4 regions of the Herbaspirillum sp. Her4 genome follow, and region 1 is predicted to be linked to each of the others. Evidence: predicted binding sites of a transcription regulator. Region 1 holds the regulator's gene; each other region holds the start of a gene.

The links. The regulator sigma-54, encoded in region 1, starts transcription at its own class of promoters, with help from an activator protein. The targets are predictions, from matches to a motif close to TGGCANGNAANCTGCTTT.
Region 2: the regulator sigma-54 is predicted to act here: its motif matches at 4,994-5,011, upstream of ACWFUC_RS16140 ([protein-PII] uridylyltransferase).
Region 3: the regulator sigma-54 is predicted to act here: its motif matches at 1,805-1,822, upstream of glnA (type I glutamate--ammonia ligase).
Region 4: the regulator sigma-54 is predicted to act here: its motif matches at 5,042-5,059, upstream of prpB (methylisocitrate lyase).

What each region holds. Positions count from the first base shown of each region.
Region 1 covers NZ_CM176330.1:93,035-100,868, forward strand. Annotated here, with positions in the region: gene ACWFUC_RS00395 (KdsC family phosphatase) at 1-495, shown strand, start outside; gene lptC (LPS export ABC transporter periplasmic protein LptC) at 492-1,100, shown strand; gene lptA (lipopolysaccharide transport periplasmic protein LptA) at 1,152-1,790, shown strand; gene lptB (LPS export ABC transporter ATP-binding protein) at 1,793-2,536, shown strand; gene ACWFUC_RS00415 (RNA polymerase factor sigma-54) at 2,654-4,144, shown strand; gene hpf (ribosome hibernation-promoting factor, HPF/YfiA family) at 4,297-4,659, shown strand; gene ACWFUC_RS00425 (hypothetical protein) at 4,722-4,868, opposite strand; gene grxD (Grx4 family monothiol glutaredoxin) at 5,030-5,341, shown strand; gene ACWFUC_RS00435 (UbiX family flavin prenyltransferase) at 5,364-5,966, shown strand; gene ACWFUC_RS00440 (SDR family oxidoreductase) at 6,055-6,813, opposite strand; gene mdeB (alpha-ketoglutarate dehydrogenase) at 6,975-7,834, opposite strand, start outside.
Region 2 covers NZ_CM176330.1:3,564,663-3,572,496, reverse strand. Annotated here, with positions in the region: gene uppS (polyprenyl diphosphate synthase) at 1-113, opposite strand, end outside; gene frr (ribosome recycling factor) at 307-867, opposite strand; gene pyrH (UMP kinase) at 984-1,700, opposite strand; gene tsf (translation elongation factor Ts) at 2,017-2,904, opposite strand; gene rpsB (30S ribosomal protein S2) at 3,041-3,781, opposite strand; gene map (type I methionyl aminopeptidase) at 4,123-4,947, shown strand; gene ACWFUC_RS16140 ([protein-PII] uridylyltransferase) at 5,093-7,645, shown strand; gene ACWFUC_RS16135 (pseudouridine synthase) at 7,756-7,834, shown strand, end outside.
Region 3 covers NZ_CM176330.1:4,797,901-4,805,734, forward strand. Annotated here, with positions in the region: gene glnL (nitrogen regulation protein NR(II)) at 1-82, opposite strand, end outside; gene glnA (type I glutamate--ammonia ligase) at 279-1,694, opposite strand; gene ACWFUC_RS21685 (rhodanese-like domain-containing protein) at 2,194-2,655, shown strand; gene ACWFUC_RS21690 (response regulator) at 2,671-3,399, opposite strand; gene ACWFUC_RS21695 (response regulator transcription factor) at 3,400-4,125, opposite strand; gene ACWFUC_RS21700 (DUF1800 domain-containing protein) at 4,552-6,045, shown strand; gene ACWFUC_RS21705 (DUF1501 domain-containing protein) at 6,061-7,380, shown strand; gene iscX (Fe-S cluster assembly protein IscX) at 7,467-7,661, opposite strand; gene fdx (ISC system 2Fe-2S type ferredoxin) at 7,707-7,834, opposite strand, start outside.
Region 4 covers NZ_CM176330.1:4,786,809-4,794,642, reverse strand. Annotated here, with positions in the region: gene ACWFUC_RS21665 (methyl-accepting chemotaxis protein) at 1-1,131, opposite strand, end outside; gene ACWFUC_RS21660 (hypothetical protein) at 1,130-1,420, shown strand; gene ACWFUC_RS21655 (MFS transporter) at 1,644-2,927, opposite strand; gene prpR (propionate catabolism operon regulatory protein PrpR) at 3,170-4,843, opposite strand; gene prpB (methylisocitrate lyase) at 5,162-6,052, shown strand; gene prpC (bifunctional 2-methylcitrate synthase/citrate synthase) at 6,126-7,280, shown strand; gene ACWFUC_RS21635 (hypothetical protein) at 7,544-7,834, shown strand, end outside.

The DNA.
Region 1 (7,834 bases):
ATCCGCCTGATGATCTTCGACGTGGATGGCGTGCTCACCGATGGCGGCCTGTTCTACGGCGAGGATGGCGAGGCCTTCAAGCGCTTCAACGCGCTCGATGGCCACGGCATCAAGATGATGCAGCAATACGGCACCGCTGCCGCCATCATCACCGCGCGCCAGTCGCCCTATGTGCTGCGCCGTGCGCGCGATCTCGGCATCGCCCATGTATTCCAGGGCATCCACGACAAGCGCCAGGCCTTCGAACAGCTGCTGCTGCAGGTGCAGTTGACGCCGCAGGATTGCGGCTACCTGGGCGACGACATCATCGACCTGCCGGTACTGACCCGCGTCGGATTCAAGGCCTGCGTGGCCAACGGCCATCGCGAGGTGAAGTCGCGCAGCGACTACGTGACCCAGGCCAGCGGCGGCCATGGTGCCGTGCGCGAGATCTGCGACCTGGTGCTGGCAGCACAAGGCAACTACGAGGCGGCCCTCGCGCCGTACCTGGCATGAGCGGGCGCAGCGGAGAACGCAACGCCGAGCGCATCCGCCTGGCGGTGATCCTGGTGATCCTGATCGCCGGCGCCCTGGGCAGCTTCTGGGTGATGCAGGCCATGCGGGCTGCGGGCGACCAGCAACCGGCGCAGCGCCCGCGCGGCAAACCCGACTACTACCTGGAAAACTTCAACTACGTGCGCATGGGCCCGACCGGTCTGCCGCGCTATGACGTTGCGGGAACGAAGATGGTGCACTACCCCACGGATGACTCCTTCGAGATCACCAAGCCGGTGGTGCACAACCTGGACCAGAACCAGGCACCGATGGAGCTCTACTCGGATACCGCGCGCGTCACCGACGACCAGACACAGATCCACATGTACGGCAACGCCAATGCCATCCGCGCGCCCTACAAGGGCCGCGAGCAGATGCACCTGGTCTCGGAATACCTGCTGCTGTTGCCTGACGATGAAATCGTCAAGACCGACAAGCCGGTGGCCATGACCATGGGCACCACGCGCCTGAACGGCGTGGGCATGGTGGCCAACAATGCGACCCAGGTGGTGCAGCTGTTCGGCAATGTCCGCGGCTATTACGAGCCCACTCCGAAGAAACGCTAAGCCGGATGACTCCGGGATAAAAACGCCAAGAACCGATCAGACAGGAACCCAATGAAACGCTCATTCTTACTGCCGATGCTGATGCTGGCTGCCGTGTGCGGCGTGGCCAACGCCGAGAAGGCGGACTCCACCAAGCCGACCAACATCGAGGCAGACCAGATGGTCTACGATGACGTGCGCCAGGTGAAGACCTTTACCGGCAACGTGGTCATGACCCGCGGCACGCTGATCATCAAGGCCGGCCGCGTGGTATTGACGACCGACCAGTACGGTTATGAAAATGCGGTGCTGTATGCGGCCCCGGGCGCGCTGGCCAACTTCCGCCAGAAGCGTGACGGCGGTCCCAACCTGTGGATCGAAGGCCAGGCCGAGCGCATCGAGTATTCGGAGCAGACCGAAATCTCCAAGCTGTTCCAGCGCGCGCACATCCAGCGCATGGACGGCGATCGCATCACCGATGAAGTCAACGGCGAATTCATCTCCTACGACAGCCGCGCCGAATTCTATTCCGTGAACAACACCGCCACCGGCGAGAGCAAGCCGGGCGCAGGCCGCATCACTGCGGTGATCCAGCCCAAGAATCCGCCGCCGGCAGGCAGCACCGCGCCGGCCACCCCGTCGGCCCAGCCCGCGGGCAAGAACAACGCCGCGCAGCCTGCAACGCGTCGCGACAGCGGAAAGGATCAGTAACGATGGCAGTCAGCTCGCTGGTCGTTCGCGGCCTGAAGAAAAGTTATGGCGCGCGCCAGGTAGTGCGCGATGTCTCGATGGAATTGCGCAGCGGCGAGGTGGTCGGCCTGCTCGGCCCCAATGGGGCCGGCAAGACCACCTCGTTCTACATGATCGTGGGACTGGTGCCTTCCGATGGTGGCGAGATCGACCTCGATGGCGCGTCCATTTCGCGCATGCCGATCCACAAGCGTGCCACCATGGGCTTGTCCTACCTGCCGCAGGAAGCCTCGGTATTCCGCAAGCTGACGGTGGAAGACAATATCCGCGCCGTGCTGGAACTGCGCCGGGAAGAGGGCAAGCCGCTCTCGCGCGATGAAATCGAAGGCCGCCTCAACAACCTGCTGCACGAATTGCAGATCGAGAAGCTGCGCGAAAGCCAGGCGCTGTCGCTCTCGGGCGGTGAACGCCGGCGCGTCGAGATCGCCCGCGCACTGGCCACCGATCCGCGCTTCGTGCTGCTGGATGAACCGTTCGCCGGTATCGACCCGATTGCCGTGATCGAGATTCAGCGCATCGTGCGCTTCCTGAAGGAACGCGGCATCGGCGTGCTGATCACCGACCACAACGTGCGCGAAACGCTGGGCATCTGTGATCGCGCCTACATCATCAACCAGGGCACGGTGCTGGCCAGCGGCAATCCGGAAGAGATCATCGCCAACGAGTCGGTGCGCCGCGTGTATCTGGGCGAGCATTTCCGCATGTAAGCGGTGCAGTCGGCTTGCCCGATACGCTTGAAGAAATACAGAGTGCGCATCACGTAATACGCAATACGCAACGACCGGCAGAGCAACCAGCGGGCCACGCCGCTTTCAGAAAGACAGATGAAACAGTCGCTCCAGTTACGTACCTCGCAGCACCTCGCATTGACGCCGCAACTGCAGCAGTCGATCAGACTGTTGCAACTGTCGACGCTGGAACTGCACCAGGAACTGGAACAGATCCTCTCCGACAATCCCCTGCTGGAACGCCTCGACGACGCGCTCGACAATTCGGTACGTCTGCTGGCCGATGGCGCGGTCTCCAGTTCGCCCTCCAGCGGCGTTGCCGAAACCAGTCACGAAGGCAGCGGCGAAGCGGCCCCGGCCGCCAGCGATGGCGATTCCAGCTTCGACTACCAGGACAACGCGCCGGAAGCCGGTGTCACGGGGGATGCCGACTGGAGCTTCGACGACGTCGCGCGCAGCGGCAAGTCGCCAGACGATGACGATGCCCGTCCACAACTCGAAGCGCACGAACTGACCCTGCGCGAACACCTGCTGGAACAGATCCGCGTGACCGCACGCACCCTGCGTGATCGTGCGCTGCTGGAACTGCTCACCGATGCGCTCGACGAGAGCGGCTATCTGGAAGAGCCGCTGGAAGACATCCACGCGCGCCTGCCCGAAGAGCTGGGCATCGACATGGAAGAGCTGTCGATTTCGCTCAAGCTGCTGCAGAGCCTGGACCCGGCGGGTGTCGGTGCGCGCAGTGCCGGCGAATGCCTGGCCCTGCAGATCCGCCGCCTGCCCAAGATTCCCTTCGTGACGCGCAAGCTGGCCTTGAGGATCGTGGAGGATTACCTGCCGCTGTTTGCACAACGCGATTTCAACAAGATCAAGAAGGCACTGGATTGCGATGACGAAGACCTGCGTGAAGCGCAGGCCGTGATCCGCCAGTGCCGTCCGCATCCGGGTGCGGAATTCGCGCGTGATGCCTCGGACTATGTGGTGCCGGACGTGATTGTCAAGCAGACAAAGAACGGCTGGCAGGTCATGCTCAACCATGAGGTCATGCCCAAGCTGCGCGTCAATGCGATGTATGCCAGTGCATTGAAGCAAGCCAAGGGAGAAGGTTCGCTGTCGTCGCAGTTGCAGGAAGCCAAGTGGCTCATCAAGAACATGCGGCAACGTTTCGATACAATTTTGCGCGTCGCGCAGGCTATTGTGGAACGTCAAAGAAACTTCTTTTCACATGGGGCAGTCGCCATGCGCCCCCTTGTGCTGCGTGAAATTGCTGATACACTGGGTCTACACGAGAGCACCATCTCTCGCGTGACGACTCAGAAATACATGCTCACTCCGCATGGAATGTTTGAGTTGAAATACTTCTTCGGTAGCCATGTCGCGACTGAAACCGGAGGTGAAGCATCCTCCACCGCGATACGGGCGCTGATCAAACAGTTGATAGGAGCCGAGAACCCGCAGACCCCATTATCCGATAGCAAGATTGCGGATATGCTGGCAGAACAAGGCATGGTGGTCGCGCGACGCACAGTCGCCAAATACCGCGAAGTGTTGAAGATTCCGCCGGTCAATCTCCGCAAGTCCCTCTGAGTTTTTCCTCAGTTTTTCTGCAGTACCGTTGCTGTGTTCAGGCAAGCATCCGACTGATGCCCGCGCCATCCGACACGAAGACCGTGCCCGTGGTACAGCTGCAGCAGGATCGATTGCACGAACCTCCAGTGACTTCACGATAGGAGTCTTGTATGAATCTGACCATCAGTGGACACCACCTCGAACTGACCCCCGCCATCCGGGAATACGTGCAAAGCAAGCTCTCGCGTATCAAGCGCCATTTCGACAACGTGATCGACGTCAGCGTGATCCTGAGCGTAGATAAACTCACAGAAAAGGAAAAGCGCCAAAAAGCGGAAATCAACGTCCACATCAAGGGGAAGGATCTACATGCGGAAAGCATCGCACACGACCTCTACGCTGCCATTGACACGCTGATCGACAAGCTCGATCGCCAGGTCATCAAGCACAAGGACAAGTTGCAGGAGCATCACTCCATGGCCAAGCGCCTGCCGGACGAAACGCCGGAGGATGCGGTGGCCGGAGCGGCATAAGCCAGGACACCCTCGGCAAGCCACCTCGCAGCCGCAAGGCTGCTGAGAAAGCCAGCCGAATTTCATGAGGAAGGGGCGCGCAAGCGCCCTTTTTCATTTGCGGCCGCCGAACTGGCCAAGCCTGTGGAAAAGATATAAATCATTGCGTAAAGCAACTTTTCCACCGCCGCTGCTGACGATGATGCAAGGGACGGCTTGAATGTCTTCACGGCACCCTCATCTTCGACACAAGAATTTGCATACGATATAAATCATTTCCTCGATGCAATTTTTTGCCCGTTCAGACAGGCCACCAGCATGCAGGCGATTTCAACGCGCCCGCCGGCTTTTCCCTATAATGTCGGGCAATCCCATTTTTAAAGGCACAGCCATGAGCGACGTCCAATCCTGGATCAAAGAAACCGTGACCCAAAACCCCGTGGTGCTGTTCATGAAGGGCACTGCACAGTTCCCCCAATGCGGCTTTTCCGGCAAGGCCATCCAGCTGCTGAAGGCCAGCGGTGCCGAGAACATCGTCACCGTCAACGTGCTGGAAAGCCCGGACGTGCGCCAGGGCATCAAGGAATACTCGAACTGGCCGACCATTCCTCAGCTGTACGTGAAGGGTGAATTCGTCGGCGGCTCCGACATCATGACCGAGATGTACGAGTCCGGCGAACTGCAGACCCTGATCAAGGGCTGAGTTTTACTTGCCTGACTGACTCATGAGCAGTTCTTCCAGCCAGCCGCGCCAGCGCCTGATCGTTGCGATCACCGGTGCCACCGGTGCCATCTATGGCGTGCGGCTGCTGGAGCATCTGCGCAAGCATGGCCAGGTGGAAACGCACCTGATGGTGTCCGAAGCGGGTGTACTCAACCTGCATCAGGAACTGGACATGCGGCGCAAGGATGTAGAAGCGCTGGCCGATGTGGTGCACAACGTGCGCGATGTCGGCGCCTGCATCGCCAGCGGCTCCTTCGCCTCCACCGGCATGGTGGTGGCGCCCTGTTCGATGAAGACCCTGGCCGCCGTGGCGCATGGTCTGTCCGACAACCTCATCACCCGCGCAGCGGATGTGGTGCTCAAGGAACGCCGCCGGCTGGTGCTGATGGTGCGTGAGACCCCGTTCAATCTGGCCCATCTGCGCAACATGACATCCGTCACCGAAATGGGCGGCGTGATCTTCCCGCCCCTGCCCGGCTTCTACCAGCGCCCTGCTTCCATGGAAGAGATGGTGGACCACACGCTGGGACGCGTGCTGGACATGTTCGGGATTTCAATGCAGTTGACGCCGGAGTGGAAGGGCATGAAGGGCGGGACTGAGTGATGCGTTAACCCTTATCACGTTCGGGCAAAGAAAATTGGCCGCAGCTCATCACTGCGGCCATTTCTTCATCTGGCGAATATAAACCGGCTCACCCCCGCCCGATATACGGCATCTTGGTCGCCATCACCGTCATGAACTGCACATTGGCCTCCAGCGGCAGGCTGTCCATGTAGAGGATGGCACGGGCCACGTGTTCGGCATCCATGGTCGGTTCGACCTTGGTCGAGCCATCAGCCTGGAGCGTGCCCTTCTTCATGAGCGTAGTCATGTCGGTGGAGGCATTGCCGATATCGATCTGCCCGCAGGCGATGTCATAGGCGCGGCCATCCAGCGAGGTGGCCTTGGTCAGCCCCGTAATGGCATGCTTGGTGGCGGTATAGGAGGCCGAGAACGGGCGCGGTGCATGCGCCGAGATCGAGCCGTTGTTGATGATGCGCCCGCCGCGCGGCGACTGATCCTTCATGATGCGGAAGGCTTCCTGAGTGCAGAGAAAAACGCCGGTCAGGTTGATGTCCACCGCCGCCTTCCACTGCTCCACGCTCAGTTCTTCCAGCGACACCGGCGGCGCAAAGATGCCGGCATTGTTGAAGAGCAGGTCCAGCCGTCCGAAACGCTCGCGGGTCCTGGCGAAGAGCTGCTTCACCGAGGCCGGATCGGTCACGTCGGCCGCCACCACCAGCGCGTTGGCACCATGTTCGCCGGCCAGCTTGACGGTTTCTTCAAGCGCATCCTGGCGGCGTCCGGCCAGGGCGACGCCATAGCCTTCGCGCAGCAGCGCGAGCGTGATCTGCCGGCCAATGCCGGAACCTGCGCCGGTCACCAGCGCGATACGTTTGGGTGCAGCCATCGTGTGTACTCCTCACTCACTGTAGTTCATGGACGATGCGCATCACGGAGCCATAAAAAAACCGCCCGTGATGCACGGGCGGTTTCACTATAACAAACACGGCGTCGGGCCAGATGAGAGATTTTCAATCCGGCTGGCCGCCGTTCATGTATCGCTCCACTTCATACTGAGGACGACAAGGGCTTGTTCGTATCGATACCCAATGTACGCGCTGCTTCTTCAAGCCGCGCACGTTCATCGACCCATACTTCACACAAGGCCGTATAGGCAATCCAGCGCGCATCGATCTCGAAGAAGTCCCGCAAATTCACCCGCGTATCACTGCGGCCAAACCCGTCCGTCCCCAGCGTCACATAAGGTGCCGGCACGAAGGCGCGAATGCTCTCGGGCAAGGTACGGATGTAATCGCTGACCGCAATCACGGGCGCCACACTGCCCTGCAATTGCGCTGTGACATAGGGCTGGCCATCGCTGCCCGACAAGCGCTGTGCGCGTTGTGCCGCCACGCCATCCCGCGCCAGTTCGGTATAGCTGGTCACGCTCCACACCTCGGCCTCGATCTGCCAGTGCTGCTGCAGCAGCGCAGCCGCCGCCACGGCTTCCTTGAGGATGGGGCCGGAACCCAGCAGCCGCACTGGCGCCCCGGGCTTGCGGCCGAGACAGTACATGCCGCGCAGGATGCCCTCCTGCACGCCGTCCGGAAGACTGGGCTGGGCCTCGTTCTCGTTGGTGACGGTGATGTAGTAGAAGACGTCATCGCCGCGTTCCATCATGCGCCGCATACCCTCATCCAGGATCACCGCCAGCTCATAGGCATAGGCCGGATCATAGGACACACAGTTGGGAATCGATGCGGCCGTCACCAGACTGTTGCCGTCCTGGTGCTGCAGTCCTTCGCCGCCCAAGGTCGTGCGGCCGGAGGTGGCACCGATCAGGAAGCCGCGCGCACGCTGGTCCGCCGCCGCCCAGATCAGGTCGCCGATGCGCTGGAAACCGAACATCGAGTAGTAGATGTAGAACG
Region 2 (7,834 bases), 2.2 Mb from region 1:
CGCGGCAGGAAACGTTTGGTCGCCCAACGACCGTTGCCGTCCATGATGATGGCAACATGGCGCGGAACCGCGGAAGTCTCCGGAACCGCCAGAGTTGAGCTTTGATGCTTCATGTAAATGATTTATTACTTTTCCGTGCGCCGGATGGTGAAGCGCAACATGGTAACGGGCATGCGCCGCTTTGACAAACCGGCCAGCCTCCTCCCCCCATTGCCGCTCTCACTTCCCGCCTGCACTTTTGCTGTCTTGGACTTGTTCGTGCAGCGCGGCCGCCATGGCAGCCGCGCGTGAGACCTGCAGGACGGCTTACACCGTCATCACTTCCTTTTCCTTGTCGGTGACCATTTTGTCGATGTCAGCCACGAACTTGTCGGTCAGCTTCTGGATCTCGTCCTGGCCGCGGCGCTCTTCATCTTCCGAGGCGATCTTGTCCTTGACCAGCTTCTTCAGGCCTTCATTGCCTTCGCGGCGGATGTTGCGCACGGCGATCTTGGCATCTTCGGCTTCACTCTTGACCAGCTTGACCATTTCCTTGCGGCGCTCTTCGGTCAGCGCAGGCATCGGCACACGGATCAGGTCGCCGTGGGTGGCCGGGTTCAGGCCCAGGTCGGCTTCACGGATGGCCTTCTCGATGACGGCGGCCATCTTCTTCTCGAACGGCTGCACACCGATGGTGCGCGCATCGATCAGGGTCAGGTTGGCGACTTGCGACAGGCCTGTCGGCGAACCATAGTATTCCACCATGACCTGGTCCAGCAGGCCGGTGTGGGCGCGGCCGGTACGGACCTTGGCCAGGTTGGCCTTCAGGGTTTCGATGGACTTGGCCATCTTCTGCTCGGTATTTTTCTTGACGTCAGCGACACTCATGCTGCTCTCCTAACTTTGGTGCAATAACTTGGCTTGTCTTGATGGCAAATGCCTGAAAGACGGGCATTGTAAACGGGAATCCCGGCCTGCGGCCGGTTTCTGCACTGCAATATCAATCAGACGTGGACCAGGGTGCCTTCATCGTCACCCATGACCACGCTCTTGAGCGCGCCCGGCTTGACGATGGAAAACACCTTGATCGGCAGCTTCTGGTCGCGGCACAGCGCAAAGGCGGTGGCATCCATCACCTGCAGGTGCTTGGCGATGGCTTCATCGAAGGAGATCGACTGGTAGCGGGTGGCGGCCGGATCCTTCTTGGGGTCGGCGGTGTAGACACCATCCACCTTGGTGGCCTTCAGCACGATCTGGGCGCCGATTTCCGAGCCACGCAGGGCGGCGGCGGTATCGGTGGTGAAGAAGGGGTTGCCGGTACCGGCGGCGAACACCACGATCTTGCCTTCTTCCAGGTATTGCAGCGCCTTGGGGCGCACATAGGGCTCGACCACCTGCTCGATGCCGATGGCCGACATCACGCGGGCCGTCAGGCCGGCCTGGCGCATGGCATCAGCCAGGGCCAGCGAGTTCATGACGGTGGCCAGCATGCCCATGTAGTCGGCGGTTGCACGATCCATGCCCTGGGCGCCCGGCGCGACGCCGCGGAAGATGTTGCCGCCACCGATCACGATGGCCAGTTCCACGCCCAGTTTGCTGATTTCTGCTACATCCGCGACCATGCGTTCGATGGTCGCGCGATTGATACCGTAGGCGTCGTCGCCCATCAGTGCTTCGCCGGAGAGTTTGAGGAGTACGCGCTTGTAGGCTGGTGTTGTCATTGCAGGGCTCCGTGTTCTGTCCGAGGTTGAATTACGTATTGACGCGCCGGCACTCGCTGTCACCCGACGAAATGGCGCTTTTTCGTCATCAGGGGCAGGTCCGAACGCATGAGGGGATGTACTGCTGCGCCCTATTCTGTCTTGCCGTGTGCTGCCAGTATTGCTTTAGCTACCCATATTGCCGTTGCCAGGCGGCCTGCCCTGCGCGTCATCATTCATCCGACGGACGACCCTGACTGTAGACGCGGGCGACTCCGAAAGTTCCCGGAATCCGGCTTAAAAAAACGGGCCTCTCGGCCCGTTTTTCCTGCGACGCTTACTGAGCTTGTTTCGCTGCAGCCACTTGCGCTGCCACTTCGGCAGCGAAGTCGTCTTGCTTCTTCTCGATGCCTTCGCCGACCACGTACATGGCGAACGACTTGACGGTGGTATTGGCCGCCTTCAGCATCTGTTCGACGCTTTGCTTGTCGTTCTTCACGAAAGCCTGGTTGAACAGCGACACTTCCTTCAGGTACTTCTGCACCGAACCGTCCACCATCTTGGCGACGATGTCAGCCGGCTTGCCGGATTCGGCAGCCTTCAGGGCGGCGACCGAGCGTTCCTTCTCGATCAGGTCGGCCGGCACCTGCTCGGCCGACAGGGCGACCGGCTTCATGGCAGCGATGTGCATGGCCACGTCCTTGCCGACTTGCTCTTCAGCGCCGTCGAACTCGACGATCACGCCGATGCGGGTGCCGTGCAGGTAGGCAGCCAGCTTGCCGGTGGTTTCGAAGCGCTGGAAGCGACGGAACGACATGTTCTCGCCGATGCGGCCGATCAGTTCGGTGCGCAGTTCTTCCAGGGTCTTGCCGTCGGCCAGCTTGCAGGCGCCCAGGGCAGCCACGTCAGCCGGATTCTGTTCGACCACCAGCTTGGCAGCAGCTTCGACCAGACCGATGAACTCGTCGTTCTTGGTCACGAAGTCGGTTTCACAGTTCACTTCGACCAGCGCGCCGACGTTGCCAGCGATGTAGGCCGAGATCACGCCTTCTGCGGTGATGCGGGAAGAGGCCTTGGAAGCCTTGCTGCCCAGCTTGACGCGCAGAATCTCTTCGGCCTTGGCCATGTCGCCATCGGCTTCGGTCAGCGCCTTCTTGCATTCCATCATCGGCGCGTCGGTCTTCGCACGCAGATCGCCCACCATTGCTGCGGTAATTGCCGCCATACTTTTCTCCTGACTTGGAGGCATCCCGCGCTTGCGGCATGCCTGAAACTCGAAAATTGAATCAAAAAAAAGGGGCCACTGCGTCACTACCCGCTGTCACCCCTTTTTGGACTACCGTACTACCGGAAGAGCAGAATCAAGCCTGCTCGACCTCGACGAATTCATCGCCCTTGACTGCTTCGACGACGTCGTTGACGGCGTTGGCGCGGCCTTCCAGCACGGCGTCAGCCATGCCGCGAGCGTACAGAGCGATCGCCTTGGCGGAGTCGTCGTTACCCGGGATCACGTAGGTGACGCCTTCGGGCGAGTGGTTGGTATCGACCACGCCGATGACCGGGATACCCAGCTTGGCGGCTTCGGTGATGGCGCCCTTGTGGTAGCCGACGTCGATGACGAAGATGGCGTCAGGAATGCCGCCCATGTCCTTGATGCCGCCGATGGCCTTTTGCAGCTTTTCCTGTTCACGGGTGAACAGCAGGGCTTCCTTCTTCGACAGCTTCTCGACCGAACCGTCTTCGATGGCAGCTTCCATGTCCTTCAGGCGCTTGATCGAGGTCTTGATGGTCTTGAAGTTGGTCAGCATGCCGCCCAGCCAGCGCTGGTCAACGTAGGGCACGCCAGCGCGTTGCGCTTCAGCGGACAGGATGTCGCGGGCTTGACGCTTGGTACCAACGAACAGGATGGTGCCACGGTTGGCCGACAGCTGGCGCACGTACTTGACGGCTTCCTGGTACATGCCCAGGGTTTTTTCCAGGTTGACGATGTGAATCTTGTTGCGATGGCCGAAAATGAAGGGGGCCATCTTGGGGTTCCAGAAGCGGGTTTGGTGACCGAAGTGGACACCGGCTTCCAGCATTTCGCGCATGGTAACGGACATGAATTTCTCCAGGGTTAGGTCTGGAATCCGCTCGGTCATCCGGCTCATGCAGCCGGACACCCTTTTAGCGAACGGATTCGCGTTTCAAAAGATAATTTACGACACTTATTGCCAAACAGACATGAAGAATCATTCCGCACACCGCATTCGACAACTGACCTGAGGTTTTCAGATCAGCCCGGCATTCTACTCGACCCATCACTTTTGTTCAAGTAGCACATGAAGATAAGGAACGCAGCCAAACGCCGTCCCCGGCTTGTCGGCCGGAGCCGGCAAAACAGAAAGCACCCCCGTCGTCTATAATCCCGTCTTGACGATTTTCTAGCGAATTGCGATTCATCATGGGCAACATCACCATCAAGACCGCCGAAGACATCGAAGGCATGCGCGTGGCCGGCCGCCTGGCCGCCGAGGTACTGGACTACATCACCCCCTTCGTGAAGCCGGGCGTGACCACCGGCGAGATCGACCGCCTCTGCCACGAGTACATGACCAACGTGCAAGGCAGCATCCCGGCCCCGCTGAACTACTGCCCGCCGGGCTACACGCCCTACCCCAAGGCCATCTGCACCTCCCTGAATGACGTGATCTGCCACGGCATCCCCGGCGACAAGGTGATGAAGAACGGCGACGTGCTCAACATCGACGTCACCATCATCAAGAATGGCTACCACGGCGACACCAGCCGCATGTTCTTCCTGGGCGAGCCATCCATCCTGGCACGCCGCCTGACCGAGATCACCTATGAATGCATGTGGCTGGGCATCTCCAAGATCAAGCCGGGCGCACATTTGGGCGACATCGGCCACGTCATCCAGCAGCACGCCGAAAAGGCCGGCTACAGCGTGGTGCGCGAGTTCTGCGGCCACGGCATCGGCAAGGTCTTCCATGAAGAACCGCAAGTCCTGCACTACGGCCGCCCCGGTACGCTGGAGAAGCTGGAAGCCGGCATGATCTTCACCGTGGAACCGATGATCAACGCCGGCCGCCGCGAGATCCGCGAAATGGGCGACGGCTGGACCATCAAGACCAAGGACCGCAGCCTGTCAGCCCAATGGGAACACACCGTGCTGGTCACCGAGACCGGCTTCGAAGTGCTGACGGTGTCGCCCGGCATGCCGGCACCGCCGGCCTTCATCCAGAACCAGGTCGCCACCCCGGCGTGACCCTGGCGGCCGGAACCATGTGCCCCTCCACCCTGCACACAGTTTCCGGCACGAAACCTGCTTCGAGCGCAAAGCCGCATGGGGATGCGGCTTTGTTCATATAGGCGCCGCCCCGCCGCCCTGCTTGCCTTAATTGCCGACCACGATGCCCACACTCGCCATCACGCTCAAGAAACAGCTCAAGGCCGCGCGCCAGCAAGCCATCGAGGTGTTCCAGTCCAACCACAAGACCGAGCAGTTGCTGGCCCAGTTGCGCCGCAACGTGGACGAATCCCTCACCACTGCCTGGGAAGAACTGGGCATGTCCGGCAATGCCGCCCTGGTGGCCGTGGGCGGCTATGGCCGGGGCGAGCTGTTCCCGCATTCCGACGTGGATGTGCTGATCCTGCTGGACCAGGCCCCGGATGCGGCCAAGAAGGAAAAGCTGGAATCGCTGGTGCAGCTGTTCTGGGACATCGGCCTGGAAATCGGCCACAGCATCCGTACCATCGACGAATGCCTGGATGAATCGGCCGCCGACATCACGGTACAGACCAGCCTCCTGGAAGCCCGCCTGGTGACCGGCAACCGCGCCCTCTTCAAGAAATTGCAGGAGCGCTACCAGGCCGCGCTGGACCCTCTGGCCTTCTTCCAGGCCAAGACCCTGGAAATGCGCCAGCGCCACATCAAATATGAAGATACGCCCTACAGCCTCGAACCCAACTGCAAGGAAAGCCCCGGCGGCCTGCGCGACCTGCAGGTGATCCTGTGGGTGGCCAAGGCGGCGGGCCTGGGCAACTCCTGGGGCGAGCTGGCCGAACACGGCATGCTGACCTCCACCGAGGCGCGCCAGCTGCGCCAGAAGGAACGCGCCTTCAAGGACATCCGCATCCGTCTGCACATCCTCACGGACCGCCGCGAAGACCGGCTGGTGTTCGACATCCAGACCCAGCTCGCCGAGACCTTCGGCTTCAAGACCACCGACACCCGCCGCGCCAGCGAATATCTGATGCAGCGCTACTACTGGGCGGCCAAGGCGGTCACGCAGCTCAACACCATCCTGCTGCAGAACATCGAAGCCCACCTGTTCCCGCAGCAGGCGGTGCCGCGCCCGCTCAACGAGCGTTTCAACGAGGTCAACGGCTTCGTCGACATCGCCCATGACAAGGTCTTCGAGGAGACGCCGTCAGCCATGCTGGAAGTCTTCCTGGTGCTCTCCGAGCATCCGGAACTGAAGGATATGTCGGCGCGCACCCTGCGTGCGCTATGGCATGCGCGCTTCAAGATCGACAATGCCTTCCGCGCCAATCCGGAAAATCATCGCCTGTTCATGCAGATCATCCAGAGCAAGCGCGGCATCACCCACGCCCTGCGTGGCATGAACAGCACCAGCGTGCTGGGACGCTACCTGCCGAACTTCCGCCAGATCGTCGGCCAGATGCAGCATGACCTGTTCCATGTCTACACGGTGGACCAGCACATCCTGATGGTGGTGCGCAACGTGCGCCGCTTCACGATGAGCGAACATGCGCATGAATATCCCTTCTGCAGCCAGCTCATGGCCAACTTCGGCCAGCCCTGGGTGCTGTACATCGCGGCGCTGTTCCACGACATCGCCAAGGGCCGGGGCGGCGACCACTCCAAGCTGGGCATGGACGACGCCCGCGCCTTCTGCGAGCAGCACGGCATCTCGCCGGACAATACCGAGCTGATCGTGTTCCTGGTGGAGCAGCATCTGGCCATGTCGCACGTGGCGCAGAAGCAGGACATGTCGGACCCCGACGTCATCACCGCCTTCGCCCAACTGGTCAAGGACGAGCGCCACCTGACCGCGCTCTACCTGCTGACGGTGGCCGACATCCGCGGCACCAGCCCCAAGGTCTGGAACGCCTGGAAGGGCAAGCTGCTGGAAGACCTGTACCGCATGACCCTGCGCGTGCTGGGCGGCGAAGCGCCCTCGGCCGACCGCGAACTGAAGAATACCCAGCAGGAAGCCATCAAGACCCTGCGCCTGTACGGCCTGCCGGCCGACGCACACGAAGCGCTGTGGAAGCAGCTGGACGTGGCCTACTTCCTGCGCCACGACGCCTCCGACATCGCCTGGCAGACGCGCTGCTTCTACGACAAGGTCGATACCGGCGTACCGCTGGTGCGCTGCCGCCTGGCGCCCATTGGCGAAGGCGTTCAGGTGGCGGTCTACACGCCCGACCGCCCTGACCTGTTTGCGCGCATCTGCAGCTATTTCGACGAAAAAAGCTTCAGCATCTTCGACGCCAAGATCCACACGACCCGCAACGATTACGCGCTGGACGCCTTCCTGATCAATGCCCCGGTGTTCGCCAAGAACTACCGCGACATCATCAACCTGATCGAGCACGAACTGGGGGCCCTGCTGCAGTCCGACGCCCCGCTGCCGGCTCCTTCCAAGGCTCGCCTGTCGCGCCTGTCGCGCACCTTCCCGGTCAATCCGTCGGTGGATTTGCGCCCGGATGAGCGCGGCCAGTACTACCTGCTGTCGGTCTCGGCCAATGACCGCGCCGGGCTGCTGTATTCGATCTCCAACGTGCTGGCCAAGTACCGCATCAACCTGCATACCGCCAAGGTCATGACCCTGGGCGAGCGGGTGGAAGACGTCTTCCTGATCGACGGCCCCGGCCTGTCCCAGCCGCGCAATCAGATCATGCTGGAAACCGAACTGCTGCAGACCCTGCGCATCTGACCCGCATCACCCTGTCCGCGCTGCCGCCCCAGTCTGGCGCGGCGGCGCGGCTGGCCGTACAATCTCACCCTCGCCGCTGGCCGGCCTCCGTTTTTCGCAAGGCAATCCCCATGACTGAACCTGTACGACTTTCCAAACGCATGTCCGAACTCGGCCTGTGCTCGCGCCGCGAAGCCGACGAATGGATAG
Region 3 (7,834 bases), 1.0 Mb from region 1:
CGATGCCGCCATTGGCATCGAGGATGATCACGGCCGAGGCCAGCAGGTCGAGGCCATCGAGGGATGGGAGCGGTGTCTTCATGGGAGGATTCTTGATGCCTGGGGTCATGTCGTCTCGTGCCGGTCTGGCTGCATCTTGCAAAGGCTTGCCGCGGCGGATGTTGTACTGGATCTGTTTTGACTAGCAATTTTCGGGCGCACTGCCCTGCAGCAGGCGGCACGCCGCGCATAAAAAAAGGGGAAGCAAGCTTCCCCTTTTTCTCCGGATGCGGATTCGATTACAGCGAGTAGTACATGTCGAATTCGATCGGGTGCGTGGTCATGCGGAAGCGTTGGACTTCCTGCATCTTCAGCTCGATGTAGGCATCGATCATGCTGTCGGTGAACACGCCGCCACGGGTCAGGAACTCGCGGTCCTTGTCCAGGTGCTCCAGGGCTTCATCCAGCGAAGCACAGACGGTCGGGATCAGCTTGTCTTCTTCCGGCGGCAGGTGGTACAGGTCCTTGGTGGCAGCTTCGCCCGGGTGGATCTTGTTCTGCACGCCATCCAGACCGGCCATCAGCAGGGCCGAGAAGCACAGGTACGGGTTGGCCAGGGGATCCGGGAAACGGGTCTCGATGCGGCGGCCCTTCGGGTTCGCCACGTGCGGGATACGGATCGAAGCGGAACGGTTGCGGGCCGAGTAGGCCAGCTTGACCGGAGCTTCGAAGCCGGGGACCAGACGCTTGTACGAGTTGGTGCCGGGGTTGGTGATCGCGTTCAGGGCCTTGGCGTGCTTGATGATGCCGCCGATGTAGTACAGCGCGAACTCGGACAGGCCGGCATAGCCGTCGCCAGCGAACAGGTTCTTGCCATCCTTCCAGACCGACTGGTGCACGTGCATGCCGGAGCCGTTGTCGCCAACCAGCGGCTTGGGCATGAAGGTTGCGGTCTTGCCGTAGGTGTGGGCGACGTTCCAGATCACGTACTTCAGGGTCTGGGTCCAGTCAGCGCGCTCGACCAGGGTCGAGAACTTGGTGCCCAGTTCGTTCTGGCCAGCGCCAGCGACTTCGTGGTGGTGCACTTCGACGGGGATGCCCAGGGATTCCAGGATCAGGGACATTTCCGAACGCATGTCCTGGAAGCTGTCGACCGGGGGAACCGGGAAGTAGCCGCCCTTGACGGTCGGACGGTGGCCGGAGTTGCCGCCTTCGATCTTGGCGCCGGTGCTCCAGGAAGCTTCTTCGGAGTCGATCTTGACGAAGGAACCGGACATGTCGGCACCCCAACGGACGCCGTCGAAGATGAAGAATTCGGGTTCCGGACCGAAGTAGGCGGTGTCGCCCAGGCCGGAGGACTTCAGGTAGGCTTCAGCGCGCTTGGCGATGGAGCGCGGATCGCGGTCGTAGCCCTTGCCGTCGGACGGCTCGATCACGTCACATTGCATGAAGAGGGTGGTCTCTTCCATGAACGGGTCGATGTTGGCGGTGTTCGGGTCCGGGATCAGCAGCATGTCGGAGGCTTCGATACCCTTCCAGCCGGCGATCGACGAACCGTCGAAGGCGTGACCGGATTCGAACTTGTCGATGTCGAAATGCGAAACAGGCACGGAAACGTGCTGTTCCTTGCCACGGGTGTCAGCGAAACGGAAGTCGACAAACTTGACTTCGTTGTCCTTCACCATCTTCAAAACCTCTGCGGCCGTCCTTGCCATGCGAATCTCCTAAAACGAGGAAGTAGTATAAATTGGGGTGTTGAGCCGTTTTCTGCGACTGGATCTTTGCATTTGATACAACGGTCTTGCGCCGAACTCAGTCGCGGATGATAGCAGATTCCATGCCACCAACCTTTCGGGTGCGCCAATAATGGAAGTTTTTAGGGAGGACGCGCCAGTTGGGGCGCTGCACGCGGTGCAGAGGCACTGCAGATATGCATTATTTTAGTGCAATTTACCAATAATGCACCAATAAAATGCATATCCGTGAATTTGGACATGAATTGCACCACTATAGCGCATGCGCCGTGTTGGGGCAGCCCCGGATGAACTGCCATGCGTGCACCAGCTTGGGAAAATTGCCTAACTGTTTATATTGTTTAAAATCATCTCCCCTGGGTGCACATTGCCTTCACTGGCTTCGTTGCGCTTCAGGGGCTTTCACCGGCATTCCTGCGCTTCCTTGTACGCGCTTCTTTCTTCTTCAGAGGCTTTACCCATGAGCAACGATTCGATTCTCAGCACTGCCACCCAACGCGCGACCGACGGGCAACTGCCCTATGCCGGTGCCGTGACCCCGCAGGAAGCCCTGGCCCTGCTGCAGTCCGATCCCGCCATCAAGCTGGTCGACGTGCGCACCCGCGCCGAGCGTGACTGGGTCGGCGTGGTCCAGATCCCGTCCGGACAGCATCTGGCCGTGCAATGGAATCTCTACCCCGAGGGCAAGCCCAATCCGCAGTTCCTCGAACAACTGCAGGAAGTCGCCCGGCCCGGTGAAGTGCTGCTGTTCCTGTGCCGCTCGGGCGTGCGTTCCAAGCATGCCGCCAAGCTGGCCACGGAAAACGGCTACACGCAGTGCTTCGATATCCTGGAAGGCTTTGAAGGCAACAAGGACGCCAACGGCCACCGCAAGACCATCGAGGGCTGGTGCAAGGCCGGCCTGCCGTGGGCGGGTGCCTGAACGAAGCTGACGGAATCAGGCCTGCAGGCTGCGCGCCTGCAGGGCACTGGCCAGCGACTGCAGCAGCAGGCTGATGGCGGCCTGGCCATCGGCCTCGGCGCGCAGCGCTTCTTCCACGCAATCCAGCAGCGCCACCAATTCCAGCCGGCCCATGGTCAGGGCGGCTCCCTTCATGCGATGTGCGAGCTGCACCATCCTTCCTCTGTCGCCCTGCAGGCTGGCCTGTTCGAGCGCCGCCAGATCGTTGCGGGTGGTTTGCAGGAAGAGCCGGTCCAGATCCTGTCCATATTCCTGTTCAGGCGTCATGGCCTGGCCATCCTCTTCATTGTCGAGATCGCACCAGAGGGCCAGCAGGCGCCGGATGGCCTGGGTCTGCAGGGGCTTGGGAAGCATGCCGTCCATGCCGCTGTCCAGACAGCGCTGCACATGCAGGGCATCGGTTTCGGCGGAAATGCCGATCAGCGGCGTATAAGGACGCTGGCGCTGCGTCTGTTCCAGCTGCCGCACCTGGCGGGCGACTTCCTGACCGGGGATGTCGGGCAGGAAGCAATCCAGCAGCACCAGCCCGTAGGGCCGCGCCCGGATGGCGGCCAATGCGCTGCCGCCATCGGCCACGCAATCGACCTGGCAGCCGAGCCGCTGCAGGCGGTTCTGGATGGCGTAACGAATGGTGACGGAATCATCGACCAGCAGCACGGCCGGTTCACGTTGCCCGGTAGTGGCGCTTTCCCTCTGGTGCGGCATTTACAGCTCCTTGATCTGGTATTCGATCTTGAACAGTTCGTTGTCACTGCGCACGCCCAGCTTGCGGAAGGCCGATTGCTTCTGCCCGCTGATGGTCTTGACGCTGCGTGCGAATTTTTCCGCGATGTCGGTGACCGACATGCCGTCCAGGCAGCAGCGCAGGACCTCCCGTTCGCGTGGCGACAGGCTGGGCATGTCCGACAGCGAGTCCGGCGAGACGTCGGTGCCGCGCGGTCGCCGGCGCGGCGGGCGTACTTCGGGCTGGCTGCGCGTGGCCGCTTCGGCGGCCTGCATGATGGCCAGCTCGCGGGTCATGGTGCTGTTGAGATATTCGCGTCCCCGGCTGATGGTGCGGATGGCCAGGATCAGTTCGGCCAGCTCCTGCGATTTGCTGACGAAACCGCGTGCCCCCGCCTTCATCGCCATGGCCACCGTCGCCGGGCTGCTGTGGGCCGAGGTCACCAGGATCTTGGAACGCGGAAAGCGCACGCGCAAGGCGCGGATCAGGTTGAGACCGTCGATGTCATTGCTGCCCAGCGAATAATCGATCAGCAGCAGATCGGCCGGCGAGGCGCGCAGGGCTGCCATGAGCTCCTTGCTCGTGGCGAACGCGCCGACCACGGTGAAATCCGGCTCCTCGGCCAGACGCTTGGCCAGGCCGTAACGCACCACGGCGTGGTCGTCCAGCAGCGCGATGCGCAACGCCGATGCCAAGGTCCATGTCATGCGCTATCCCCTCGTATTCTGATCATGTGAAGCCGCTGCGGTGCATCATCAGCCCCCCTTCTGATGCAGCCGCTGACGAAGGCGTTATTGTGGTCGAGCGCCGCCTTCCGGCGCATAAGAATCGTCTGAAAAACAGTGACAAATCGCAGAATTTTTATACTTTACCGCGCTTGCGGGAAGCTGACGAAGGCGTCAGCTTTGTAACACCCTGTATGAAGAACAATGCTTGCTGCGCTACAGTGGCGCTCGGCCGCAGCAGCACGGGATCGCGGTGCGGCCAGACCCGCGCATTACACTTTATTACAGCCCGCGTGCAAGTCCATCACCATACTGGCCTGCAGCTGTTCTCCCCAATTTTCGACCTCGCGAGGCTCGTCGATGCAAGCGCCCTTCAAGCAGCTTTTTCCTTCACGTTCAGCCTGGCTGATGCTGGCACTGGTTGCCTGCACCTTGGGGCAGGCCCAGGCGGCTGGGCCGACTTCCACCAGTGCCCCGCTGTCGGAACAGGAGCGCGCCCTGCACGTACTCAACCGGCTCGCCTATGGGCCGCGTCCCGGCGATCTGGAGCAGGTGGAGCGCATGGGCGTAAAACGCTACATCGACCAGCAACTGCATCCAGAGCGCATCCCCCTGCCCGATGATTTGCAGGCGCGCCTGGCGGCGCTGCCGGGGCTGCAGATGACGCCGGCACAGTTGTTCGTCGACTATGGCCCGCCCTCCTTCGACCGCAGCGCCAGCAAGGAAGAGCAGCAGGCCGCGCGCCAGCGCGCGCCGCGCGAACTGACGCCGCAATTCCACATGGCGCGGCTGCTGCAGGCCAGCGAAAGCCCGCGCCAGCTGGAAGAAGTCATGACGGAATTCTGGGCCAATCACTTCAACGTCTTCGAAGGCAAGGAGTGGGTGCGCTACTGGGTGGGCGACTATGAAAAGAACGCCATCCGCCCCTATGCCCTGGGCAACTTCCGCGATCTGCTGGGGGCGGTGGCGCATCATCCGGCGATGCTCTACTACCTCGACAACTGGCTCTCCAGCGGTGCCGGCACGCCCGGTGCGCGCGGCCGCTTCAAGGGGCTCAACGAGAACTATGCACGCGAGCTGATGGAGCTGCATACGCTGGGCGTAAATGGCGGATATCAGCAGGCCGACGTGATCACGCTGGCGCGCATCCTCTCCGGCTGGACCATCGATGTGGACGCCATGAAGGCCGGTGCCTCGCCCTTCCGCTTCGCCGCGCAACGGCATGACAACGGCCCCAAGATCTTCCTCGGCAAACCGCTGCAGGCGAGCGGCTATCAGGAAGGCGAAGCGGCGCTGGACATCCTGGCCAATCATCCGTCGACGGCACGCTTCATCTCGACCCAGTTGGTGGAATACTTCGTCGCCGACCAACCCGATCCGGCGCTGGTGAACAAGCTGGCGCAGAAATTCCTGGCCAGCCATGGCGATATCCGGGCCGTGTTGCAGACCCTGTTCGACAGTCCGCAATTCTGGGCCCGCAGCAATTACCAGACGCAATTCAAGACGCCGTACCAGTTCGTGGTCTCGGCCCTGCGCGCGGGTGATATTCCGGTGCGAAATCCCAAGCCGGTCAATGGCGAACTGGGGCAATTCGGCATGCCGCTGTACGGCTGGCTCACGCCCGAGGGCTACAAGTATTCGCAGGCGGCCTGGCTCAATCCCGGCGCGCTGCTGCGGCGGATCAATCTGGCCGGCAACCTGGCCAGCGGCAAGTCACCGATCGCCCGCGTGGAAGGCGCGCCTGCGCCCTCCAATACGGAGGCGCCGCCGCTGGACGCAGCGGCCTTGCTGCGCACCCTCGGCCCGGCGATCACGCCGGCCACCGCCGCACAGATCAATGCCGCACCTGAGAACCAGCGTGCCGGCCTGGTCCTGGGCAGTCCCGATTTCATGAAACGCTAACCGCTGGAGGCCAGCATGAACCGCCGCCATTTTCTCCGTTATCTGGGCGCTGCCGGCAGCGGCGCCATCCTGGTGCCGATCGGCTTGTCCGGCTGTGCTGTCGTGCCGACCGGTGACCAGACCATCAGCCGCAGCAACCACACACCCGGCAAGGTGGCCTACGGCTCCCCTGCCCCGCGCGCGCATGCCCAGGGTGACGGTGCGCCGCGCATGGTGGTGGTGTTCCTGCGCGGGGCCGTCGATGGCCTCAACGTGGTGGTGCCGCATGGCGATCCGCTGTACTACCAGGCGCGTCCGACCATTGCGGTGGCACGTCCCGGCCAGGCCAACGGCGCGCTGGACCTGACCGGTTACTTCGGTTTGCATCCGGCGCTGCAGCCGCTGATGCCGTACTGGGAAAGCGGGCAGCTGGCCTTCGTGCATGCATCGGGTTCGCCCGATGGCTCGCGCTCGCACTTCGAAGCGCAGGACTATATGGAAACCGGCACACCCGGCCAGCACAGCACGCGCGATGGCTGGCTCAACCGGGTGATGGATTACCTGCCGCCGGCCGAGTCGCCTCTGCAGGCCATCAACGTCGGCAGCGCCACGCCGCGCATCCTGAGCGGCCACAACGTGGCGGCCAATCTGCAGACCGGGCGCGATGCCACGAGTCCGAGCATGATTGACCAGCCGCGCTGGAGCCAGGTCTTCGATCCGCTGTATGGCGGTGATGATGCGCTGGGCAAGGCCTATCGCGATGGCATGGCCGCGCGCAAGCAGCTCATGGCCGAGATCAACAGCCAGGAGCAGCAGATGGCCAACAACGGCGCGCCGCTGCCCAATGGCCTCTCCATGGATACGGCACGCTTGGGCCGGCTGATGCGGCATGATCCGCGCATCCGCCTGGCCTTCCTGGCCGTGGGGGGCTGGGATACGCACATCGGACAAGGCAACGGGACCGGCCAACTGGCTGGACGTCTGTCGCCGCTGGCCACGGGCCTGGCCACGCTGGCGCGTGAACTGGGGCCAGCCTTCAATGACACGGTGATCGTGGTGATGTCCGAATTCGGCCGCACCTTCAAGGAGAACGGCAACGGCGGGACCGATCATGGCCACGGCAATGCGATGTGGCTGATGGGGGGCAATCTGCGCGGCGGCAAGATTTATGGTCAGTGGCCGGGGCTGAATCAGACGGCCTTGAACGAAGGGCGCGATCTGGCGATCACGACCGATTTTCGCGCGGTCTTGTGTGCGCTGTCAGAGCGGCATATGCGCATCCCGGATCAGGCATTGGAGAAAATTTTTCCACAATACACTACGGGGGCAAGAGGGATTTCTGATCTCTTCATCTGATATTTTGCAGAGATCGCAGATACGTCAAACGTGAAAAAACCGCATCGAATCGATGCGGTTTTTCGCTTTTACAGCAGCTGTCCGAGTCATTCAGCCTCGGCAATCCACGCCGCCTGAATGGCTTCCAGAATGCGCTCGCCAGAGCGATTGGGATCATCCTCAAACCCCTCCAGCTCCATCACCCAACGATGCAGGTCGGTAAAGCGGATGGTCTTGGGATCGACCTCGGGAAACTTGTCGTAGAGTTCCTCGGCGATCTGCTGGGTATCAGTCCATTTCATGTCAGTCTCCCCGGTGCCATGGCACCGAACGAAAACCTCGGAAGATCAGTGATTCTCCGAAGCGTGGTTGATGGTGTACTTGGGGATTTCGACGGTCAGGTCGTCTTCGCCCAGCACCACCTGGCAAGACAGGCGGGACGTCGCTTCCAGGCCCCAGGCCATGTCCAGCAGGT
Region 4 (7,834 bases), 1.0 Mb from region 1:
GGCCACCACGGCGAAGCCGCGGCCGTTCTCGCCGGCGCGTGCCGCTTCCACGGCGGCATTGAGGGCCAGGATATTGGTCTGGAAGGCGATGCCTTCGATGACGCTGATGATGTCCGACATCTGGTGCGAGCTGACGGCGATCTCGCGCATGGTGCTGACCACTTGCGCGATTTCCGTTTCACCACGGCGGGCCACATCGGCACCGGCACTGGCGACGTGGCTGGCCTTGCGGGCGTGGTCGGTATTCTGCTGCACGGTGCTGGTCAGCTGTTCCATGCTGGAGGCAGTTTCCTCCAGTGAAGCAGCCTGCTCTTCGGTGCGCTGCGAGAGATCGGTATTGCCCTGGGCGATTTCGCGTGCGGCCACGTGGATGGCACCGCTGGCCTGCTGGATCTGGCCGACCAGACCGGCCAGCTGTTCGCGCATGGTCATGAGCGAATGCATCAGGCTGGCGCGGTCACCCTTGCGCAGTTGCAGTTGCGCGCTCAGGTTGCCGGCGGCGATCTGGGCCGACAGCCACATCGCTTCGGCCGGCTCGCCACCCAGCTGGCGCGTCAGGCGGCGGCTGATCAGCAGTGCGATCAGCAGGCCGATCAGCGCCGATGCCAGGGTCAGGCCGATGATCAGCATGCGGCTGCCGGCATAGGCTTCGCGCGCGCTGGTGGCGGCCTCGGCGACGCCCTTTTCGTTGACGGTGATGAGACGCTGGATCTGCACTTCCATCGCCGCGCGCAGCGGGAAGAGCTGGTCTTTCATGATGTCCACGGCCTGCTCCTGCTTGCCTTGCTCAAGGGCGGCCAGCATCTGCTGGCTCACGGCCAGGTACTTGGGCAGCAGGGCCTGCAGCTCGTCGTAGGCGGCTTGTTCCTCAGACGTATGGATGAGCGGACGATACTGGTCGGCGGCGCTGGTGTAGCGTCCCAGCGAGGCGGTCAGGCGCGTGCGGGCATCCTGCATGCGCTGCGCATCATTGGCGGTGAGCGCACGATACTGGGCCAGGTTGAAGGCGCGGATCTCGGCCTGCATGGTCTTGGCCGTGGCGACGCTGGGCATGAGGTTGGTCTGCACTTCGTTGAGCTGTGCGTCGACGGTATTGAGTCCGTACCAGGCCGCCGCACCGAGCACGGCCATGAACAGGATCAAAACGGAAAAACCCAACATAAGCTGGGTGGCAACTTTGGTCTGTCTGAAATTCACGATATCCCTCAGGGGCTGGCCTGCCGCCACTGACGGCAGACGAAGGGTGGATGATGATTCCGGCGCAGGCGCAAGGCCTGCAAGGGAGAGCGGCAGTGCCGTCAGGATGGGCTCCGGGGGAAGCGCTCTGAACTTTAATGGCAGTCTTGCCCAAATTCAAGATGAATTTGACGAGGTGATGCCAAACGGAAACACTCTTTCAATTATGCTTATCAATGCATAAATATGGATTGGCAACAAGTTGACCGAAGTGCCACCGCAGCTCGATCAAGATTGACTAATTGCGTAGTGCGCACCCGATGACCAGTCCCTCAAGAAAAATGGCCAGGATCGGGGGATCCTGGCCATTGGGCGGCTGTGCCATGTACGGATCGGCAGTCGCTGCAGCAGCGCCTGCCGATCCGTTCAAAGGCGGTAAATGATTTATATCATTTATCTGTTTTTGGTCAGCGCAGGCGCAGCACGAAACGTGCGGCCAGCGTGGCGATCAGACTCAGCACTGCGCCGAAGATGACGAAGTAGCTCACCGACAGCTTGTTGCCGGTGAAGTCGATCAGCCAGGTGATGATGAGGCCGGCGAAGCCGCCGAAGATGGTGACGGCGATGTTATACGCCAGCGACATGCCGGTGCCGCGCGTGGCCACCGGGAAGATGTCGGCCAGCAGGGCCGGCATGGAGGCGAAATACATGGTCATGAGCACGCCGATGACGGTCTGCAGCAACAGCAGTTGCAGGAAGCCCGGCGAGTTGGTCAGGAACACGAACATCGGATAGGTCAGCACGATGTACAGCGCGCTGCTGGTGATCATGAAGGGCGTGCGGCCGATCTTGTCGGACATCGCGCCCACCAGCGGCGAGCCGATGAACATGATCAGGCCGGCCACCGACATGGCGGCAAACGAGGACCAGGCCGGCAGGCCCAGCTGCTTGACCGCATAGGTCGGGATGTACAGCGACAGGTACACCGAGACGGTCGCCATGATGACGCTGCCGGCACCGATCAAGAGGCGCATCTTCTGGTGGGCGAAGGTATCGCGCAGGGGTGCATCGGTCTTTTCGCTGGATTCCTTGAACTCGGGTGCTTCATCCAGATGGCGGCGGATGTAGATGCCGGCCGGTGCGATCAGCAAGCCGAAGATGAACGGCACGCGCCAGCCCCACGAGGCCAGTTGCTCAGGTGTGAGCATGTTGTTGAGCACGGCGCCGAAGATGGCCGCCAGCAGCAGGCTGATGCCCTGGCTGGCCACCTGCCAGCTGGAGAAGAAGCCACGGCGATGCGGGGCGTGTTCCACCAGGAAGGCGGTGGAACTGCCGAACTCGCCACCGGCGGAGAAGCCCTGGATCATCTTGCCCAGAGCGATGCCGGCCGGTGCCAGCAGGCCGATGCTGGCGTAGCTGGGCATGAAGGCGATCATGGCCGTGCCGACCGTCATCAGCATGATGGACAGCATCAGCGCCGCCTTGCGGCCTGCGCGGTCGGAGTAGGCACCCAGCACCACCGCACCCAGCGGGCGCATGAAGAAGGACACGCCGAAGGTGGCGAAGGTCAGCAGCAGCGAGACACTGTCATCGCCGGTCGGGAAGAACTGCTTGGCGATGACCACGGCGAAGGCGCCATAGATGAGGATGTCGAACCATTCGAGCGCATTGCCGATGGAGGACGAGATGATCGCACGCCGCGCTTGCGGATGCGTGGTGCCGGCGCCAGGCGCCGCGGTGTTGCTGGTCATGGAGACTCCCTGATGGATACGTGGATGGAGGAGCAGCACGCCGTTCTGACCCTGGCGGAGCAGAAGGCTGCCTGGCTGTGTATGGATGGTTGTGGGCTCCCTGTGACGGCCGGGGCCGTTACAGCGGGCGAGGATAGGCGGCGCGATGCGGCACTGTCAAGGCGCAGTGCGGGGGATTATCAGGAGGCAGGACGCACACCTGATTTTGCGAAATCATTTTCTCGTTTCCAGTGCCTGCAGCCTCATGATGGCTCCCTGTTCTGCGCTTCCGTTTCCTTGAGCTTGCGCCACAAGGTCGTACGGCTGATCCCGAGATGGCGCGCAGCCGCGGCACGGTTGCCACGGAAGCGGCGCAGTGCAGCTTCAATGGCGTCAGCGTCGGGGACGATGTCGGACGTGGTCAGCTCATGGGGGGCCACCACTTCCGCCGTGTTTGACAGCAGCGGCTGCGCCATCCCCGCCAGTTCCGGCGCCACCCGCTGGATCAGCGCGGGTGTCAGCGCCTGCAGCGGCTCTGCGGCCAGGAACAGGGCCAGCCGTTCCATCAGGTTGCGCAGCTCGCGCACATTGCCCGGCCAGTCATACGCGGCCAGCAGTGGCGCACAGCGCAGCAGCTCCGCGCCCAGGTTGGCGTGCGGCCGCGCATCCAGTGCCGCCAGCGCATGCTTGAGATGCCATTCAGCCAGTGCGGCAATATCCTCGCGGCGCGCCCGCAAGGGCGGCAACTGCAAACGCAGTACGCTGAGCCGGTAATACAGGTCTGCGCGAAAACGTCCTTCACGCACCCGCGCTTCCAGATCGCAGTGGGTGGCGCTGATGATGCGCACCTGGACCGCAATGGGCCGCGTGCCGCCCACGCGCACGACTTCGCGCTCTTCCAGCACGCGCAGCAATCGCGTCTGCAGTGGCAGCGGCATCTCGCCGATTTCATCGAGCAGCAGCGTGCCGCGATGGGCCGCTTCAAAGACACCGGCCCGTCCGCCACGGCGCGACCCGGTGAAAGCGCCTTCCTCATAACCGAACAGTTCGGATTCCAGCAGCGATTCGGCCAGCGCGCCGCAATTGATGGCCACGAAGGGGTGGGCTGCCTGGGTCTTGCCCTGCATGCGCGGATGAGCACGATGGATGGCTTGCGCCGCCAGTTCCTTGCCGGTGCCGGTCTCACCCTGGATCAATACGTTGGCCGGCGAGCGCGCAAAGAGCGTGATCGACTGACGCACCGTTTCCATCACCTCAGAATCGCCTCGCAGATCCTTGAGGTGATGCCGTGCGCGCAGGCTGTCGGCCACCGGCAGGCTGGGGCCGCGCGTGCTTTCCAGTTGCGTCAGCCGCGCCAGTTCCAGCGCATCTTCAAAGGCCTGCCGCACCGTGGCCGAGGAGTAGAGGAAGATCCCCTGCATCCCCGCTTCCTCGGCCAGGTCGGTGATGAGCCCGGCCCCGACCACCGCCTGCACGCCGCCGGCCTTCAGTTCCTGCACTACGGCGCGCGCGTCTTCTTCGGTGGCATAGGTGCGCTGGGCAATGTCGAGTCCGAACATCTGCTGGAATTCGGTCAGGGCCGGCATCGCCTCCTGATAAGTGACCAGCCCGATGCGCGGGCTGATCTGGCGGGCACGGGCCAGTGCCTGCATCACGTCGAAGCCGCTGGCGCGCGCCACCACCACCGGCACCGGGAGGCGGCTCTTCAGATAGGCACCGTTGGAACCGGCCGAGATCACCACGTCGCAGCGCTCGCTGGCCAGGCGCTCGCGGATGGCGCGCACGGCCTCGTCGAAGCCCAGATGTATGGGCTCGATGTCGGCCACGCCGTCGAATTCCAGCGTGATGTCGCGGAAGAGTTCGGAGAGGCGCGACACGGACACGGTCCAGATCACGGGCTTGTCGGCCAGGCGGTCAGCGGGGGCAGGGCGTTTCATGGTGGGCGTTCGCGGCGTTTCGGTGAAACGTTAATGTAACACTGGTGAAACGGCCAGGGTTGTGGAACATCAACCCGACAGAAGGCGGGTACGCCCGGAGAGCGCACCGGAAGGGAAGCCTGCCAGCCTTGTCCGGCGCTGGTTTCAGACGATATGAAGGTTTTTTCATGCCTTGCGCCATGCAATGCTGCACTGCGATGGCACGGCCGTTGCAATGGTGAACGCACATGTCGCAGGACGGGTGTGATGCAGCCCCGCCCGCCGCAGTCAGGCAATCCCGACTTTCCGTATTCCAACCTCATCGAGAAGGTGTCCACCATGGCTCTCCACTCCGCAGGCGCAGCGTTCCGCCAGGCCGTCCAGGAAGAATCCCCCTTGCAAGTCATCGGCGCGATCAACGCCAATCACGCCCTGCTGGCCAAGCGTGCCGGCTTCCGCGCGATCTACCTGTCCGGCGGCGGCGTGGCTGCGGGTTCGCTGGGCCTGCCTGACCTGGGCATCTCCAACCTGGATGACGTGCTCACCGACGTGCGCCGCATCACTGACGTGTGCGACCTGCCGCTGCTGGTGGACGTCGATACCGGCTTCGGTGCCTCGGCCTTCAACGTGGCGCGCACCGTGAAGTCCATGATCAAGTTCGGCGCGGCCGCCATGCACATCGAAGACCAGGTCGGCGCCAAGCGCTGCGGCCATCGTCCCAACAAGGAAATCGTCACCAAACAGGAAATGGTGGACCGCATCAAGGCCGCCGTCGATGCCCGTACCGATGAGAACTTCGTCATCATGGCGCGCACCGATGCGCTGGCGGTCGAAGGGCTGGACGCCGCCATCGAGCGCGCCGTGGCCTGCGTCGAAGCAGGTGCCGACATGATCTTCCCGGAAGCCATCACCGACCTCGCCATGTACAAGCAGTTCGCCAATGCGGTGAAGGTGCCGATCCTGGCCAACATCACCGAATTCGGCTCGACGCCGCTGTTCACCGTCGACGAATTGAAGGGCGCCGATGTGGGCCTGGTGCTCTATCCGCTCTCGGCCTTCCGCGCCATGAACAAGGCCGCCGAAAACGTCTACCAGGCGATTCGCCGCGACGGCACCCAGAAGAACGTGGTCGATACCATGCAGACCCGCATGGAGCTCTATGACCGCATCGATTACCACAGCTACGAGCAGCGTCTGGATGCGCTGTTTGCCCAGCAGAAGAACAAGTAAAACATTACCGCAAGACCGAATACCCCCTTCCGATAATCAGTTTCGAGCCAATACAGACTACGAGGAGAACACGATGAGCGATCAGCAAGCCCCTGGTTTCAAGCCCAAGAAATCCGTTGCCCTCTCTGGCGTGACCGCCGGCAACACCGCCCTGTGTACCGTCGGCAAGACCGGCAATGACCTGCACTATCGCGGCTACGACATCCTGGACGTGGCCGACAGCTGCGAGTTCGAGGAAATCGCTCACCTGCTGGTGCACGGCAAGCTGCCGACAGCGGCCGAACTGCGCGCCTACAAGGCCAAGCTCAAGGCCCTGCGCGGCCTGCCGGCCAACGTCAAGGCGGCACTGGAATGGCTGCCTGCCGCGTCGCACCCGATGGACGTGATGCGCACCGGCGTCTCGGCACTGGGTTGCGTATTGCCCGAGAAGGATGACCACAACACCCCCGGCGCGCGCGACATCGCCGACCGCCTGATGGCGTCGCTCGGTTCCATGCTGCTGTACTGGTACCACTACAGCCACAATGGCAACCGCATCGAAGTCGAGACCGATGACGATTCCATCGGCGCGCACTTCCTGCACCTGCTGCACGGCGAGAAGCCTTCCGACGCCTGGGAGAAGGCCATGCACACCTCGCTGATCCTGTACGCGGAACACGAATTCAACGCCTCCACCTTCACCGGCCGCGTCATCGCCGGCACCGGTTCGGACATGTATTCGGCCATCACCGGTGCCATCGGCGCACTGCGCGGCCCCAAGCACGGCGGCGCCAATGAAGTGGCCTTCGAGATCCAGAAGCGCTACGACAACCCCGACGAAGCCGAGGCCGACATCCGCCGCCGCGTCGAGAACAAGGAAGTGGTGATCGGTTTCGGCCACCCGGTCTACACCATCTCCGACCCGCGCAACAAGGTCATCAAGGAAGTGGCGCGCAAGCTCTCCAAGGAAGCTGGTTCGACCAAGATGTTCGACATCGCCGAACGCCTGGAAACGGTCATGTGGGACATCAAGAAGATGTTCCCCAACCTGGACTGGTTCTCGGCCGTGTCCTACCACATGATGGGCGTACCGACCGCGATGTTCACGCCGCTGTTCGTCATTGCCCGCACCTCGGGCTGGGCGGCGCACATCATCGAACAGCGCATCGACAACAAGATCATCCGCCCCTCGGCCAACTACGTGGGACCGGAAGACCTGAAGTTCGTGCCGATCAGCAAGCGCAAGTAAGACCAAGCAAGACGAAGTGCCCGCGCAGTTGAGTCATCAGCGGATGGCGCGGGCATGAGGGGCAAGAGAGGGAGAGGGAGCAGCAAGAAGAAGGAAGCGGCGGCCGGCGCGTGTCGGCCGCCGCATTCCCCGGGACAGTGGCAGTGCGCAGGCAGATTTGTAACAAGCGTTACATGTGGTCGAGTCAGATGCAATAACTTGCTAAGATGCGGTCGGATCTTTTTCGCCCCCGCGTCCACCCCTGACTCTCCATGGATCATCCGATGATTGCTGCCATCGTTTCCCGCCGTCTTTCCGCATTGCCCCTGACTTCCTTCGCACTGGCCGGTGCCGTGGCTGTTGCCCTGTCCGCCTGTTCTTCCACGCCCGTGCCGGTCACCGAGACCAAGCCGGTGCTGCCGCAGCTGCTGCAGTCGCCCGCTGCCACACAGCCGAGCTGGGCCACGCAATTGAAGACCGGTGCCTTCAGCTGCGAGATGGGCAACAAGGTGGAAATCCGCATGGATGGCCGCGTGACCGATGGCGTCACGCTGGTGTGGAAGGGCAGCAGCTAC